2 linked regions of the Spirulina major PCC 6313 genome follow. The protein of the gene in region 1 binds, or shares a complex with, the protein of each later gene. Links are inferred from orthologs where the notes say so. Each region holds a gene or a part of one and is shown in the gene's direction. Other genes may lie near its edges.

Region 1 (5,075 bases):
GTCCTGCACACCTTTCATGAAGGCACTGATCCGCGCCCGGGAATCGGCGGGGGGCAGGTTGGGATGTTGTGATTGGTTAAGCTGCGTTGGAGAAGCTGTCATAGCATTAAAGCAAAAATTAATTCTTAAATAGACAAAACTTGTCGTGTGGCGTTGATCTTCGCACATTCACTTCGGTGCGATCGCACTCCCCTCACAAAATGCAACATCCTCTGGTGCAGACACTCTCAAAGACCTCCCCTGCTGAGGCACTTCCTGGTTGAAGAGTTCGATCCATCAAGAACTTGCATAGAATAGGGATTGATCTTATGGATAGGCGGTTGCTACACAAGCGCTATGATTTTTCAAATTTCGTTTAAGCTCCTTGTGGCTCGTGGCTACCTGTTTTGCCAGTTCCGGCTCAACAAACGCTACCGAGTTCTCTGCCGGGCTTCGGTCGATGCCCTCTGGCAAAAACTCATCAACCTCGCCGATGTATCTTGGAATCCCTTGCTTGCCCGCACCAACGTCCCGAACGGCTTAATGGCTAAACCTGGACTGATCTATCAAGTTGTGACGCGCTTCACCCCGATCCCGATTCGGATATTTGTGGAGCAAGTTGATCCGCGTAAACTCTTGAGTGTGCGCTTTTTAGCGATTCCTGGTGTGGAAAATCGTGTCACCTATCAGTTTGAATCATCGGTGTGTGGCACGTATATTTCCTATTCTGTCACCCTGAGGGGTTTGCTCTCACCGGTGTTGTGGTGGGTGATTCGTCCCTATGTGGCGCGGGTTGCTGATAACTTAGCCCAGGCGGTGGAGCGTCCGGCTCCGCTGTAACCTTGGCAGCCTGGGGAGACGCGATCGCAGAAATCGCCGCCCCGTCCCCGAAAACGGTAGGATAAACAATAAAATTACAAACCTTCACAAACTAATGACTCTAGACTCAACGGCTGTTTTAAACGTTTTGCGTCCTGTCCAAGACCCAGAGCTACAAAAGAGCTTAGTCGAACTCAACATGATCCGGAATGTGCAGATTGCCGGGGGAACCGTCCGCTTTACCCTCGTGCTCACCACCCCCGCCTGTCCCCTCCGGGAATTCATTGTCGAAGACTGCCAAAAAGCCGTCCGTCAACTACCGGGCGTTGAGGCCGTTGAAGTCGAAGTCACTGCCGAAACTCCCCAACAAAAATCCCTGCCGGATCAACAGGGCATCGCCGGTGTGAAAAATATCATCGCCGTTTCGAGCGGCAAAGGTGGCGTGGGCAAAAGCACCGTCGCCGTCAATATTGCCGTTGCCCTCGCCCAAAGTGGGGCTGCCGTTGGTCTCCTTGATGCGGATATCTACGGGCCCAACGCCCCCACCATGCTGGGCTTGACCGATGCGAAAGTCGATGTCCAAAAAGATGCCCAGGGTCAAGATATTCTGCAACCGGCGGTGAATCATGGCCTCAAAATGGTGTCCATGGGCTTCCTCATTGACCCAGACCAGCCCGTGATTTGGCGGGGGCCAATGCTCAACGGCATCATTCGCCAATTCCTCTATCAGGTGAATTGGGGGAACCTAGATTATCTCGTTGTCGATTTGCCCCCCGGCACCGGTGATGCTCAATTAACCATGGCCCAGGCCGTCCCCATGGCTGGGGTGGTGATTGTCACCACGCCCCAAACGGTTTCCTTGGTGGACGCTCGCCGGGGCTTAAAAATGTTTGAACAATTGGGGGTGAATGTCTTGGGTATTGTGGAAAATATGAGTTATTTCATTCCGCCGGATTGTCCGGAAAAGCGGTATGACCTGTTTGGATCGGGGGGTGGGGCGAATACCGCCGCTGAATTGGGTGTGCCTCTGATTGGTGGGGTTCCGTTGGAAATTCCGGTGCGAGAAGGGGGCGATCGCGGCATTCCCATCGTCGTCGCTCAGCCCGAATCCGCCTCCGCCCAAGCCCTGACCAAAATTGCCCAAAGCATCGCCGCGCGAGTATCCGTTGCGGCCCTAACGTAGCCCTGACCCGTTGAACGACGACCACTCTTTATCTACTAGCGTCCTATGTTGCAGCGATCCCATAACGAAAAATCTCAATGGCGACAATGGTGGCTCGGTTGGCAAAACCTGGACTTTTTCCTCCTCGCCCTCGTGGTCGGCCTCACCATCTTTGGGGGGGTGATGATCCACAGTATCGAACTGCGCCAAGGCATTACCGACTGGTGGCAACATTGGCTCGTGGGGTTAATCGGCCTGGTAATTACCCTCGCAATCTCTCAGTTTCAGTATGAATTTTTACTGCAATGGCACTGGCCGATCTATGCCCTAATGAATGTCACCCTCGTGGTGGTGATGTTGGCGGGTCATACGGCGAATGGGGCGCAAAGTTGGCTCACCATCGGTGGGTTTAATGTCCAACCTTCCGAATTTGCCAAAGTGGGGTTGATTATCACCTTGGCGGCCCTGCTTCACGATCGCCCTGCCACAACCCTTGATTCTGTCTTTCGGGTTTTAGCGATCACGATGGTTCCCTGGATTTTGATTTTTGTGCAGCCGGATTTGGGGACAGCATTAGTCTTTGGGGCGATTACCCTGGGCATGCTCTATTGGGCGAACGTTAAACCCGCTTGGCTGCTCCTGTTGGTCTCGCCGATGGTGGCGGCGGTGTTGTACGGGATCTCGTTGCCCGCCTGTGGAATTTGGACGGTGTTGGTCTGTGCGATCGCTTGGTTTACCCTCCCCCTCCGGCAAATCAGCACCCCCATCGTCGTTGCGATTAACTGGGCGGCCGCCGTCCTCGGCCAAGTCTTTTGGGGACTGCTCAAGGATTACCAAAAAGACCGCCTTATCCTCTTTCTCAACCCGGAAAAAGACCCCCTCGGTGGAGGCTATCACCTCATTCAATCCCGCATCGCCATCGGGGCCGGGGAACTCTGGGGCGAAGGACTCTTCAACGGAACCCAAACCCAACTAGACTTCATCCCCGAACAACATACCGACTTCATTTTTTCCGCTGTGGGGGAAGAACTGGGGTTCATCGGCTCAATCATTGTCATTTTTGCCTTTTGGTTAATCTGCCTGCGGCTGATCGTCATTGCCCAAAATGCCAAGGATAACTTTGGTTCTCTGTTAGCGGTGGGCGTGCTGTCAATGATTGCGTTTCAGGTGTTTGTGAATATTGGCATGACGGTGGGGGTGTCGCCGATTACCGGGTTGCCGCTGCCCTGGATTAGCTACGGACGGTCGGCCTTGCTGACGAATTTCCTCGCCTTGGGCCTGGTGGAATCGGTGGCAAACCATCGACCTCGGATGCATTTCCGTTAGCGATCGCCCCCACCTTAGCCCCTAGATCCATCATCCCGATCCCGTCGGATCAAAGGAATATGGCAAGATAGGGGCGGGCAGTCTGTTTCAGAGCAGTCTCACTCGTAATTCTGTGATTTTGAATCAAAGGAAAATACTCATGATTTTACCTGGTGCAACAGTTCGCGTCAAAAATCCTAATGACACCTATTATGAGTTTGAAGGATTGGTGCAACGCATTAGCGACGGCAATGTTGCCGTGTTGTTTGAAGGGGGCAACTGGGATAAGTTGGTCACCTTCAAGCTGGCTGAACTCGAAACCGTGGATCTCAGCAAAGGCAAGAAAAAATAAACGATTCACCTCTGGTCTCGGTGCGATGCTGACCCGTTGCGCGTTGGGTCAATCCGCTCAATTCCGAATCCTGGAACAAGGCCAGAGGGCTATTTTTGATGCGTTTCTCATCCTTCAGCCCCGCCCCTGCCGATGCGCTTACCCTTACCCCAATTTTCCACCGATCGCCCCCGCCCCAACCATATTGCGGAAGTGATTGAAACGGCAACAACAGATTTCTTGGCGCAATGTTTGGAGCCGGAGGAGTTGAAATTTCCCGTCATGCCCCCCTTTGGCAGTTGGGTGAAGGCATTGGATGAGGAGTCCGGCAATACCGTTTTAGGCGTGATCACCTACGCCACCACAACCCCGATTGATTCGGTGCATCGGGCGCGGGCGTTGGGGATGTCCCTCGAAGAGTTGCGCGAAGAGCAGCCGCAAATTTTTGCGATGTTGAAGACGGAATTTCGCGTTGCGATTGTGGGATTTTTAGTGCCGGGGCCGGGGCGATCGCCCCAAGTGTTTCAATACCTACCCCCCCGCCCGCCCCAAATTCACCAAGCCGTCTATCGCTGTGAACCCGACGAGGTGAAGCGGTTTACGGAAGAGATGGATTTTCTGCGGACTCTGTTGCAGGTGAGCCATGTGCCGGTGGAAAGCTTAATTGCGGCCACGTTGCGGGCGGCGTTTCAGTTGCGGCAGGGCGATCGCAACTGGTTGATCAAAGCCGGGCGCACGCTGGGAATTTTATTAAAGGATGATTACGATAGTTTGCGCTACGTACTCAGTCAGGTGCATGCCTGAGGTGGGGTGTTGCACATCGGAGCCAAGGAAGACATGAACGACTCTATCCAGACACCAGGGTTTTGGGAAACGCGCTATCAACAAGGAGTGCCGCCGTGGGACTTGGGGCAGGCTGCGCCGGGGTTTGTAGCCTGGTTGGACTGCCATGGAACCGCAGTGGCGGGGAAACGGGTGGCGGTGCTCGGTTGCGGGGCGGGCCATGATGCGATCGCCTTTGCCCAAGCAGGCGCAACGGTGATCGGGTTTGACTTCGCCCCCGCTGCCATTGCCCAGGCTGAACGCAACGCGGCAACAGCGGGTGTTGCCGCGCAATTTCTCAACCGCAATATTTTTGATCTCGCGGCTGAATCCCCGGCTCAGTTTGATTACGTGGTAGAACACACCTGTTTTTGCGCCATCGATCCGAGTCAGCGCGATCGCTACGTCCAACTCGTCCACCACATCCTCAAACCCCAAGGCGAACTGCTGGCCATTTTCTTCACCCACCACCGCCCCGGTGGCCCGCCTTTTGGTTCGACCCCGGAGCAACTCCACGCCCACTTCCATCACCACTTTCACCCCTTCCACCTCGTCCCCCTCACCGCATCCTTACCCAAGCGTCACGGGGAAGAACATTGGGGCCAAGGCCAGGCCCGCTTCACTCCGACCGTAATCTGAAAATTGTTACGATAAGTT
Region 2 (4,103 bases), 2.5 Mb from region 1 along the record:
AGTTGTCCGAGGATACGAGGAACATACATGAACGGCAATATTCGCGTTGGTCAGTTATTTGGCATTCCCTTTTTTATCAACCCCTCTTGGTTTTTGATTTTAGCCTTGGGAACATTCTGGTTTGGGCAAGAGTTTGCTCTTTCTCTACCGCAATTTAATGGCTTTGCCTCGCTGCTCTTGGGGCTGGTGACGGTGCTGCTCCTGTTTGCGTCTGTCTTAGCCCACGAATTGGGTCATAGTCTGGTGGCTATGTCCCAAGGGATTACGGTTAAGTCGATCACCCTCTTTATTTTTGGTGGGTTAGCTCTCCTCGAAAAAGATGCGGAAAAGCCTTGGCAATCGTTGGCGATCGCGATCGCTGGTCCCCTCGTCAGTATTGCCCTGTTTATTCTCTTTGCCGGCATTGGCAGCGCGAACATTGGCCTTCCCCTGCCGGTGCTGGCTGTCCTGTCGTTCCTCGCCCCCATTAATTTAGTCCTAGCCCTGTTTAACCTCATCCCTGGCTTGCCCTTGGACGGGGGGAATATCCTCCGGGCGATCATTTGGAAAATCACCGGCAACCCCAACAAAGGCCTGCTCTATGCCAGCCGTGTGGGTCAAGTGTTTGGTTGGTTAGCCGTGGTGATCGGGATTCTCGCAGTCCTCGGCATTAGTCCCATCGGGAGCTTGTGGACGACCTTCATCGGCTTATTCTTACTGCAAAACGCCGGGATGTCCGCCCAATCTGCCCAGGTGCAGGACAAGTTAGACCACCTCACGGCTCAGGATGCGATCGCCCCCCACAGCCCCGTCGCTCCAGTGAGCATGAACGTTCGGGAATTCGTCAACAACTACATCATCGGTCAACCCCAACACTCACAATTCATCCTCACCAATGCCGACGGCAAACTACTCGGAACCCTCAACCCCGAAAGCCTCAAAACCATCCCCACCTCCCTCTGGACTGAAACCGATCTCAGCACCCTCCTCAACACCGAAACCCTACCCCTCACAATTCCCGCCCATCAATCCCTCCTAACCGTCGTTAAACAACTGGAAAAACAACCTAACACCACCTTCGTCGTCGTTGATGAGCAAAATAGCGTCCTCGGACTTCTAGAAAAAGCATCCATCATTAACCTTCTGTCCAAAGAAAAAAGCGATGACGCGCCCACCCTCCCCCCCGAACAACCCCTCGCATCTACCGAAGCCGAAGGGTAAACCGTGGCACTGGATACTAACCCGCTGAACCTTGGCCCCATCGAGACCCGTGAGCGGTCTCCCTCGGTAACCCTGAGCCTTGGGCAGGAACAGCGGGAAACCCCAACCCTAGGAACGATCAACGCCCTGGCGCAGAGTTGTCCCCAATGGATGTCGTACATTGTCATCACGAGCCAAATTTATGCTGATGGCAAAATATAGTGATCGTAATAGCGATCGTAGGGTGATCAACCCTCCGACAGAATGAGTCCCCCTCCCCTGTCCTGGCAATCGGCCGATTGCCGTCATCCTCTGACTAATCTCACCCCAAGCCATGCTACAAATTACTCAATCAGAGGTTAATATAGGTTCAATTCATGGCGAGATCATGCGAAAGCTAAGCCAGTTTAGACCCAAACCTATACCACAGGCAGGTCAATCTGCGGGGTGTCATTCTAGGCGACGAATTTCCAATACCTCTCTGTATTGGTTCTCCGCTATCCATCCCTTGAACGGTTAATCTAATAATGCGAGCCATTCATCCCACTGCGCTACAACCCACGTCTAAAGTTGGACGAAAACAAACCCCCAGAACCGTCGGTCTGAGCTACCAATCGGTTTTCATCATGCTCCTGATCAGCCTGACGTTGCTCGGCGGTATTGGTTCGCGGCTGGCATACCTCCAACTGGTAGAAGGCGAACGCAACAAAGAACTTGCCGAAAATAACCGCATTCGCGTTGTGCCCCGTCAACCCGTTCGCGGCACAATTTTTGATCGCAAAGGCCGAATTTTAGCCAGTAGCCGCCTCACCCATTCGGCCTACATCTGGCCGCTGGCCCAAAAATACGAAACCTGGGATCTCACCGTGCAGCGGTTGTCCCAAATCTTAAACCTCCCGGAAGCTGAAATTCGTGATCCCGTTGAAGCGGCGGGCTACAACTCTCCCACCCGAATTCGGGTCGGTCGAGACCTGACCCCTGAGCAAATTACAGCGATTCAAGAATATAGCGGTGATCTCCAAGGGGTTGATGTAGATATTGAGCATGTTCGGGACTATCCCAATCAAAAGTTAGCTTCCCACGTCTTGGGCTATACTGGCGAACTCAATGCCGAAGAGCTGAAAGAACGAGCACCCCGTGGCTATCGGTTAGGGGATATTGTGGGGCAAATGGGTGTGGAAGAAGCCCTCGAAGATGAACTACGGGGGGAATGGGGCGGCCAACAGGTGGAAGTAGATGGATCGGGGCAGGCCGTTCAAATTTTGGGACAAAAACCGGCGAAAGCAGGCCGTGATGTTCAACTCACCCTTGACCTTGATTTGCAAAGGGCGGCGGAGGCGGCTCTGGGTAAGCGTAAGGGTGCGATCGTGGCGATAGACCCACAAGATGGGGCCGTTTTGGCCATGGCCAGTTATCCCACCTTTGACCCTAATATTTTCTCCGGGCGGATCACAGAAGAACAATGGGCCGAACTCCAAGGGGAAGGAAATCCCTTCGTGAATCGGACGTTGCGGGGTTTCCCTCCGGCTTCGACGTTTAAGGTGGTGACTGCTACGGCGGGGATGGAGTCGGGAAAATATCCGCCGGATACGGTGTTGCCGACGTTTGCTTATCTGCGGGTCGGGGGAACGGCGTTCGGGGAATGGAACCGGGCTGGATTTGGCCCCATGGGCTATGTGCGGGCGATGGCTTGGAGTAGCAATACGTTCCATGGTCAGATTGGCCGGGGTGTGGGCGGGCCGGTGTTAATTGATTGGGCGCGTCGTTATGGGTTTGGTAAACCGACGGGGATTGAATTGAAATCGGAGACGGCGGGGCTGATTGCCGATGATGCCTGGAAGCGGGAACAGTTTGACTGGGAATGGACGGCCGGGGATACGGTGAATATGTCGATTGGTCAAGGGTTTACCCAGGCGACACCGCTGCAAGTGGCGGTGATGTTTGCGGTTCCGGCGAATGGGGGCTATCGGGTCACACCGCATTTGTTCCAAGATCCGGATCAGCCGCCGAAGCCGACTACGTCTATGGAGTTGAAGCCGACGACGCTGCAAGTGCTGCGCGAAGGTTTGCGGTCGGTGGTGACAGCGGGGACAGGGAATGCGTTGAATATTCCGACGGTTCCCTCTGCTGCGGGGAAGAGTGGTACGGCGGAAGCGCCGCCGGGTGAGTCCCATGCTTGGTTTGGTGGGTTTGCGCCCTATGAGAATCCGGAGATTGTGGTGGTGGCCTTTGCGGAGCATTCGGGCGGCGGCGGTGGTAAGGTGGCCGGGCCGATGGTGGCGAAGGTGATGGAGGCCTATTTCCAAACGAAGGGGAAGTAGTTGGGAGTGATGAGCCGTTCTGATTCGCGTCCTTGGCGGGTGTCGTGGCAGGGTCTGTTTGCGGCGTTGATGTTTTTTTATATGTATTTGCCGATCGCAGTTTTGGCGGTCTATAGCGTCAATGAGTCGGCCTATAGTGCGGGTTGGACGGGGTTTTCTTGGCGCTGGTATCGGAAGCTGTTTCAGGATGGGCGGATTGTGCGGGCGTTGGAGAATAGCCTGATGGTGGCGATCGCATCCGTGGCGATCGCGGCTATTTTTGGGACGCTGATGGCGTTGGGCTTGGCGAAGTATCGCTTTTGGGGCAAGTCGCTCTATCGGGGGGTGGCCTATTTGCCGCTGATTGTGCCGGATATTGCGATCGCTGTCTCTACCCTCATTTTTCTGGCGGTGTTGGGGATTCAACTCAGCCTCTGGACGATTGTGGCGGCCCATGTGGTGTTTTGCCTGTCCTACGTGGCGATCGTTGTCTCCTCCCGTTTAACGACCCTTGACCCCCATCTCGAAGAAGCCGCGTTAGATCTGGGCGCGACTCCCCTTGAAGCCTTTTTTAAAGTGCTGTTACCGGAACTCGCCCCCGCTATTCTCGCGGGTTGCTTGCTC

Evidence for each region.
Region 2: the proteins of rodA (region 1) and mrdA are in contact, whole or in part, in a crystal structure (PDB 6PL5), measured with the Thermus thermophilus proteins. The link is inferred for Spirulina major PCC 6313 from one-to-one orthologs. Residues at the interface, in WP_223903423.1 of Thermus thermophilus: Phe161, Val165, Phe168, Val169, Leu172, Pro198, Tyr199, Glu202, Tyr211, Arg212, Asp213, Gln220, Val221, Gln223, Ser224, Ile226, Ala227, Ile228, Gly229, Ser230, Gly266, Phe267, Val270, Leu274, Tyr277, Gly278, Leu281, Phe285, Leu289, Arg297; in WP_223903432.1 of Thermus thermophilus: Arg4, Ile5, His6, Leu8, Ala9, Phe12, Ala15, Leu16, Leu19, Gly20, Arg22, Ala23, Trp24, Leu26, Gln27, Val28, Tyr31, Tyr34, Leu36, Leu43, Thr45, Asp47, Lys156, Gln157, Gly158, Ser160, Val184, Leu201, Glu202.

Annotation. Positions count from the first base shown.
Region 1 is NZ_KV878783.1:1,446,975-1,452,049, reverse strand. Bases 1,296-4,156 are described here. They hold rodA (rod shape-determining protein RodA), read left to right. Parts: upstream 1,296-2,026; coding sequence 2,027-3,286; downstream 3,287-4,156. Other genes in these bases: SPI6313_RS06185 (HAS-barrel domain-containing protein), read left to right, coding at 3,750-4,156; SPI6313_RS06190 (NAD(P)H dehydrogenase subunit NdhS), read left to right, coding at 3,426-3,617; SPI6313_RS06200 (Mrp/NBP35 family ATP-binding protein), read left to right, coding at 1,296-1,981. Outside these bases: hemF (oxygen-dependent coproporphyrinogen oxidase), read right to left, coding at 1-102; SPI6313_RS06205 (SRPBCC family protein), read left to right, coding at 337-819; more of SPI6313_RS06200, read left to right, coding at 914-1,295; more of SPI6313_RS06185, read left to right, coding at 4,157-4,400; SPI6313_RS06180 (methyltransferase domain-containing protein), read left to right, coding at 4,434-5,057. UniProt on the Escherichia coli protein: Peptidoglycan polymerase that is essential for cell wall elongation. Also required for the maintenance of the rod cell shape. Functions probably in conjunction with the penicillin-binding protein 2 (mrdA).
Region 2 is NZ_KV878783.1:3,973,830-3,977,932, reverse strand. The notes cover bases 1,108-4,103. They hold mrdA (penicillin-binding protein 2), read left to right. Parts: upstream 1,108-1,706; coding sequence 1,707-3,500; downstream 3,501-4,103. Other genes in these bases: SPI6313_RS17580 (ABC transporter permease), read left to right, coding at 3,510-4,103; SPI6313_RS23070 (hypothetical protein), read left to right, coding at 1,204-1,401; SPI6313_RS17590 (site-2 protease family protein), read left to right, coding at 1,108-1,200. Also shown: more of SPI6313_RS17590, read left to right, coding at 28-1,107. UniProt on the Escherichia coli protein: Catalyzes cross-linking of the peptidoglycan cell wall. Responsible for the determination of the rod shape of the cell. Is probably required for lateral peptidoglycan synthesis and maintenance of the correct diameter during lateral and centripetal growth.